DNA from 2 places in the Paeniglutamicibacter sp. GQ140 genome. Region 2 is predicted to be linked to the other one. Evidence: predicted binding sites of a transcription regulator. Region 2 holds the regulator's gene; the other holds the start of a gene.

Region 1 (3,404 bases), on a different contig from region 2:
CGATGGTCAGGGTAACGGCGGGACGGATCCCGGTGGAGGCAGAAGTCATGCATTCATTTTAGGGTGGTTTCCCGCACCCGCCGACCCGCACGCGAGCGCACGGCCCGTGCCGGGCAGGCCGGGCGCAGACTATGCCTTGGTGAAGGTGGTCAGTTGCGTCGCGTTGGACCAGCCGGCTGCGCGCTCGGCGCGCGTTCCGGCGGCGGTGTCCGCGTTGGTGACCATGAAAAGGACCGGCAGCCCCTGGCCGTCCGCCATGGCAGCAAGGTTCGCCAGGATCGCGGCACGGAATTGCTCGACGTTCGAGGTTGCGGTGATGCTCGGATCGCCGAGCAGGGCAAAGCCCTCACCGAAGCGGATCCGTCCCCTGCCTGCCGGGGCATCGAAATCTGCAATTTCGACCACGTCATAGTCGTCCATGGGGGCCTCGAAGAGGGTTGCCGTTTCCGGCAGCGACACCACTTGCTCCACGTCGCTGGCCAGGGCGACCAGCAGTACGCGCCGATCGCTCAGGCTCCAGCCCCGCGAGGTAAGTTCCCGGACGACCGCCTCGTCGGGGGCGCCCAGGAATGTCAGCCTCGTTTGTCCTCGGTGCTCCGTTAGGTTGGGGTCGCCCAGCAGGGCTGGGAGCCCCTCCGGCGTGGGCCAGGCACAGGTGATTTCGTGGTTGCTTCCGTCTTCGGAGCGGCTTTGCAGTCGTCCCGATTCGTCACGGACGACCGTGCGGTCGCGAAGCAGGGCAAAGGAGCGGACCCACGGGGGGAGGCTTGTGGACTCGAATGGCATCTGGCGGCTCCTGTTCCAAGGACGGCAAGGGACAAACGACTTGGGACGCCAAAAGCGTGCCGATCCGTGGTGGCCGTTGCGCTTTCGCGCCCCTCGCAAGGGGTCAAGACCGACTCTACGCCTGCGGCGGCGGATTCCGGGGCACGTTGGGCAGTGTGCCAATACGGGGGCCGCTTGGGTCAGGACGCGGCGCGCACCAGTGATAGGACGTCATCGAGAATGCTGCGGACAACGGGCATGCGCGAGAGCACGACCAGACGGGCGACCACCGGGGCGACGTTCTTGATGAGCCGATGGCTGCGTCCGGCACCGGGGGAGGTGTCATACGCCCAGAAAAGGAAAATGCCCCGTTGAATCAGCCACAGCAGCTGGGGGAGATCCGTGCGGATGGCCATCGGGGGCAGGGGCCTGCTGGCTGCCACCACCTGCCGCCACAGGCCAAGTTCGAGGGCTCGCTGGACATGGCCGAGTTCCGCGTTGGATCCGGCGAAGGCCGTGCGGATAAACGCAGGCCCGAACTCGTGGAAAGGCGACATGATTTCCAGGGCCTTGTCCAGCGCAATGCGCAGGTTCGTCTCCAGGTTGTTTCCCGGCACCAACAGCGGCCACGTGGCCCCGCGGTGCTCCTCGAGCAGTTCCCGGAACAGCTCGTGGACGATGGAGTCCTTGGACTCGAAATAGTAGTAGGCGTTGCCCAGGGAAAGCCCGGATTCCGTGGCAATTGAGCGCATCGTGGTCCCGGCGAACCCCTTGGTGGCGAAGAGCTCCATGGCCGTGTCCAGCAGCAGCTGTCGGGTCTGGGCGCTCTTTGCCGTCGGCTTCCTCATGGCGCTCCCTTCCGCACTCGGCGTCAGTGTCCATCATAGCCATTTTTGAACATGTTCAAAACTGCGATTTCCGGGCCGTGGGCGGTGAAATGCCGGTCGGGACCGCCCGGGAGGACCCCGGGAATGCAAAAATGCCAAAACGGCGGCCGGGAAGACATGGGATACTTGGATCTCAAGTGCTAATACAGCGAGTGGTCCCCACGGCCCCGATTTCCCCCCATGCGTCGACCGCGGCGGAAATCGTTGCTCCGGGATCGGCTTGGCGAACCACTTCTTCGATTGGGAATCACCATGGGCGAAAACAGCGCCTCAACTACACAACGTCCGAAGGCATCGCGCGCCGTTTTTGCGTCTGCGGGGAGCCACTACTTTTCAACCGTGCTTGCACTGATGGCCGTCGTGGTCATCCTTTCCAACGTCGGTGCGGCCAAGGGAGTCACCTTCGGCCCCATCGTCACCGACGGCGGATTCTTCCTCTTCCCGCTGGCCTACATCCTCGGTGATGTCATTTCCGAGGTCTACGGATTCAAGGTTGCCCGGCGGGCCATCGTCACCACCTTTGCGCTGGCGGCCTTCTCGACGCTGTGTTTCTGGATCATGATCCACCTGCCCGCGGCCGAATGGTATGACGGGCAGGCGGCCCTCGAACGCACGCTGGGCCCGGTCTGGCTCATCGTCCTGGCCTCGCTGCTCGGCTTCCTGGTGGGGCAGACCCTGAACTCCTGGGTCCTGGTGAAGATGAAGGAACGATTCGGCGAACGCGGCCTGGTGGGCCGCCTGATGGGCTCGACCGGGGTGGGCGAATTCGCCGACACGCTGATCTTCTGTTCGATCGCCGCCACCGTCATCGGCATCACGGACCTGCCCACGTTCGCCAACTACGTACTGGTCGGATTCGTCTACAAGACGGCGGTGGAGTTCCTCTTCGTGCCGGTGACAACGCTTGTCATCCGCTGGTTCAAGCGCCGCGAGCCCAGCTACGAGCTGCAGGCCGCGACGCCGGGAACCCCTGCGTAGGCACGCGGCAAAACATTTTCGGGGGCGGTGGCCCTTCGCCTGTGCGTGGCGAAGGGCCACCGCCTCTTTCGATGCCTTCCCGTGGGTGGATGCGCTGTGCGACCCAGTGCGCATCCTTTCCGCGGCGGAGCTTCGGCCAAAATGCCACCGGCACGTTGCGGCACTTGCACCGCGGCTGGGCCTAGTCTGGGCACATGGAACTACTCACGGCCGCCGGGCTGAGCTCGGCCGCGGGACTGAACGCATACATCCCCCTGCTGGTTCTGGGGCTGCTCAACCGCTTCACCTCGTGGGTGGCGCTGCCGGACGGCTGGGGCTGGCTCTCCAACGGCTGGGCCCTGGGCATCCTTGCGGTGCTGCTGCTCATCGAGGTCGTCGCCGACAAGATCCCGCTGGTCGACTCGGTCAACGACGCGCTGCAAACGGTGGTGCGCCCGGCTTCCGGGGGACTCGTCTTCGCCTCCGGCGTGGGCGCCGAAACCGTGGCCGTGTCCGACCCCGGGAACACCTTCGGCTCGGCACAGTGGGTGCCGCTTCTCATTGGCGCGGTGATCGCGTTGGTCTTCCACCTGCTCAAGTCCGGGTCGAGGCCGCTGCTGAACATGGGAACGGCCGGGGTCGCGGCCCCGGTGGTGAGCACCGCGGAGGACGGGGCCTCGCTGGGACTGAGCCTGCTGGCCATCGCCCTTCCCGTGCTGGTGCTCGTGGCCGCGGCGGGCCTGGCCGTGCTGCTGTTCATCGGGGTGCGCAGGCTGCGGTCAAGGCGCCCCGAAA
Region 2 (3,404 bases):
AGCCCGAGCCGGCGGGCCATCACCGAGGCGACCTCCAGCGGCGTGGCAGTGACAAGCCACACCCTCCGCCCGGCGTGCAGGTGCTGGTCGGCAATTGCACGGGTGCCTGGCCAGATTTTCGACTCAATGAATTCGTCATAAATTTCATCCCCGAGCGCAACCATATCCGCCACGGAGAACCCTGCGGCCATCAAGAGCGCACGGTCGCGGATGGCCTGAATGTCGCCGAGGTTCTCTCCCCGGGCCACAAAGCGCAACTGGTGGAGGGCAAACCATGCCACCTCACGCAGCCTAAATGCCCGTCGTTGATACATTTTTCGGGCTACGGCGAATAGCGATGCGCCGCGCATCATGGTGTTGTCCACATCGAAGAAGGCCGCGGTCGAGCTCGCGTGCACCGGCTCTTGCCCAGGGACTGAAACAGGGGAAAGGTTAGAGGGCATCCGCCCAGTGTATTGCAATCTTTTTTGGCGGGAGCGGTAGCGTTGGGGCATGAGCAGTGAGCAGACCCCGCGGGAAATTACGTTGTTGGTTCGGTCCGGATGCCATCTGTGCCTGGCCGCGATCGAGACACTCGATGAGGTCACCAGCCGGCTGGATTACACCTGGCAGAAAGTTGACATCGATCAGGACGCTGAACTCTTGGCACGCCACTCGGAAGAGGTGCCCGTGCTGTTGGTTGACGGACGGGTGCGGGACTTTTGGGTGATTGATGCCCAGCGCCTTGAGACCTTGCTGACCAGTTAGGGCGAGGCGTCGCATGAACTGGTTGATAAGTCATTAAGGTATCCAAGGAATTGAGTCAAAACAGAATGCCCACCGAGCGCGCCCCCGCAAGCAGCGAAGCAAACGTCCCGGCTGCCGACCCTCAGATCGAGCGTGGCCTGGTGCCCGACTTGACCGTGGAACAGGCGCCCACCGGTTCGCTGGGCAGGCTTCTTCCCGAAGCGACCCTTGCACGGTTGACCCAGTACCTGCGGGCACTGAACACCATGCAGACGCGCGGCGAGGCACGTACGTCATCAGGTGTCCTGGCCACGGAAGCGGGGGTTAATCCGGCGATCCTGCGCAAGGACCTTTCTCTTCTTGGATCTTATGGGACCCGTGGAGTGGGCTACGTGGTGACGGAGCTGGCCGAACATATCTCCAAGGCCATGGGGCTCCTGCGTCAGTGGCGCGTGGCAATCATCGGTGCCGGAAACCTGGGCCGTGCGTTGTCAGGGTATGGCGGATTCAGAAGCCGCGGATTCGAGATCGTTGCGCTAATGGATTCCTCACCGGAGGTTATCGGAAGCACAGTCGGGGACTTGCAGGTCCAACCCATTCTCGATCTCGACAAGATCCTCGAAGACACCGGCGCAAACATGGCCGTGCTGTCAGTTCCCGGGGCAGCCGCCCAGGACTTGTGCGACAAACTGGTGGCAAGCGGTGTACGAAGCATCCTGAGTTTTGCCCCGGTTGTGCTGCACGTCCCGGCAGGGGTCAATCTGCGCAAGGTCGATCTGGCCACCGAGCTGCAAATCCTGGCCTACCACGCACAAAACCTCGATTCCTAGGTGCCGGTCGAAGATCAGCCATCAGCCTTGAACACAAAATGGTCCGTGGGATCCAGCCGTTGCCGGCTCGATCCCACGGACCATTTTTAGGAGGCGCTGTTTAGCGGTATCCGGCCGCCCGCGCCGCCCGCCGCGCGGCAATAAACTGGCTGGAGGGGCGCAACCAAGCAAAGACCACGCCGGCCACGCCCAGAACGACCGAGAGGGCCATCAACACTCCGCTGCCAATGCTGAACAACGACAGGACTGCGAAGATCGTGGCGAAGATGCGTGCGACACCGCTTCCCTTGCGGACCATGAACGCAATCAGGACGTATAGCAACAAGCCGATCACCGCGAATACGATCGCCGTGGTCTGGATCATGGGGATTGCATCGGTGATGCTCATTCCCGCAGCCTCGAGCTGTTCCTCCAGCTCGGGAACTGCCTGGACCTGTTGCATGATCGCGGCGGTGCTCAAACCAAACACGGAGCTCAACAAGAATGCGACGCCTGCAGCCAGGATCGCCCAGAAAGAGGTGTCCAGCTCCTTGGGGCGGTGGGTGGGCATCTGGGGCGGTGCAAAGTTGCCCTGCGGGGGAACCGGGAATCCACCGGCGTATGGTTGCTGGCCATATGGCGACTGCGGTGGCTGCTGGCCGTAGGGGTTGTTCGCTGGTGCAGGCTGGCCATATGGGTTGGGGTTTTGGCCATACGGATTCGGCTGCTGTGCGCCGTACTGCGGCGGCTGGCCGTACGGGGCCTGCCCGGCAGCATTCGGATCTTGCGGTGCACGCTGTCCGTATTGCGGCGGTGCGGGGTCCTCGGACGGCTTCTCGGGATTCAGGGGATCATTTTCAGGGGTAGACATAACCTGCTCCTTGGGGTTGGAAAAGTACGGCTTATCCTCACGATATCGGTTCGAGATTGCTTTTCACCCCTCCCAAAGGATGGTTTTTCGTTTCGCCGGAAACTTTGGCCAAAGTCCCTACATGGGTCGGGCCTTGCAGGTTGCCTGAGGTGTTGGGTAAAGAGGCAGGGGCATTGCACCAACGGCGTCGGGGCGCGTCCAAGGGTCGGCCGCGTGGGCAAAATCAAGTATCCGGTTTAGGTAACGGAACAAAGATTTGAGACACTTAATTCATGTCGACTGCCACCGTTCACCTTCTGCGTCACGGCGAAGTGTATAACCCGGACAGGGTCCTTTACGGTCGGCTACCGGAATTCCACCTCTCCGATCTCGGCAACCAAATGGCCGAGCGGGCCGCGGAATACTTCACGGCCCAGCGAAACGCCGGTGCAAATATCACCCACTTGGTGTCATCCCCGCTCGTCCGGGCACAGGAAACGGCAATGCCCACCTCAGCGGCGTTGGGCCTGGAAATCGTGACAGATGATCGGATCATCGAGGCAGCGAACCGCTTCCAGGGGCTCTCCCAGATCAAGAACCGACTGAAGGAACCGAAGTACTGGTCCTACGTCGTAAATCCATTTCGTCCATCCTGGGGGGAACCCTACCGGGACCAGGTGGAACGAATGATGACCGCCATTGTGGAACACCGCGACCGCGCGGTGGAACTTGGCGGCCGAGGGGCGCAAGCCATTTTGGTCAGCCACCAGCTGCCCATTTGGGTTACGCGCCGCTCCGCCGAGGGCAAGGCCCTGTGGCACGACCCGCGGAAACGCGAGTGCACTCTCACCTCCGTGACTAGCCTGGACTTTGAAGGTGAAAGTCTGGTCGCAGTCCGTTATGCAGAACCTAGCGTGGACCTCTTGGCCAACGCTGCGAACATCCCTGGAGCTTGAGATCATGACCGATCCCATCTCGTCCCAAGCGAAGCGTTTGGGACGACGTACATTCTTGCGCGC

The links. The regulator Rex, encoded in region 2, represses fermentation and respiration genes when NADH is low (regulators of the CRP and FNR family bind a similar motif). The targets are predictions, from matches to a motif close to CTTGTGAANNNNTTCACAAG.
Region 1: AC6CHY_RS10980 (queuosine precursor transporter) is a predicted target of Rex. The motif match lies at 1,656-1,675, and genes of this name have one in related genera.

Annotation. Positions count from the first base shown of each region.
Region 1 covers NZ_JCAXDW010000006.1:227,722-231,125, forward strand. Annotated here, with positions in the region: gene thiD (bifunctional hydroxymethylpyrimidine kinase/phosphomethylpyrimidine kinase) at 1-49, opposite strand, end outside; gene AC6CHY_RS10970 (hypothetical protein) at 130-786, opposite strand; gene AC6CHY_RS10975 (TetR/AcrR family transcriptional regulator) at 966-1,613, opposite strand; gene AC6CHY_RS10980 (queuosine precursor transporter) at 1,905-2,630, shown strand; gene AC6CHY_RS10985 (DUF4126 domain-containing protein) at 2,825-3,404, shown strand, end outside.
Region 2 covers NZ_JCAXDW010000010.1:8,200-11,603, forward strand. Annotated here, with positions in the region: gene AC6CHY_RS14045 (HAD family hydrolase) at 1-443, opposite strand, end outside; gene AC6CHY_RS14050 (glutaredoxin family protein) at 493-747, shown strand; gene AC6CHY_RS14055 (redox-sensing transcriptional repressor Rex) at 813-1,556, shown strand; gene AC6CHY_RS14060 (hypothetical protein) at 1,657-2,406, opposite strand; gene AC6CHY_RS14065 (histidine phosphatase family protein) at 2,679-3,341, shown strand; gene AC6CHY_RS14070 (TlpA family protein disulfide reductase) at 3,346-3,404, shown strand, end outside.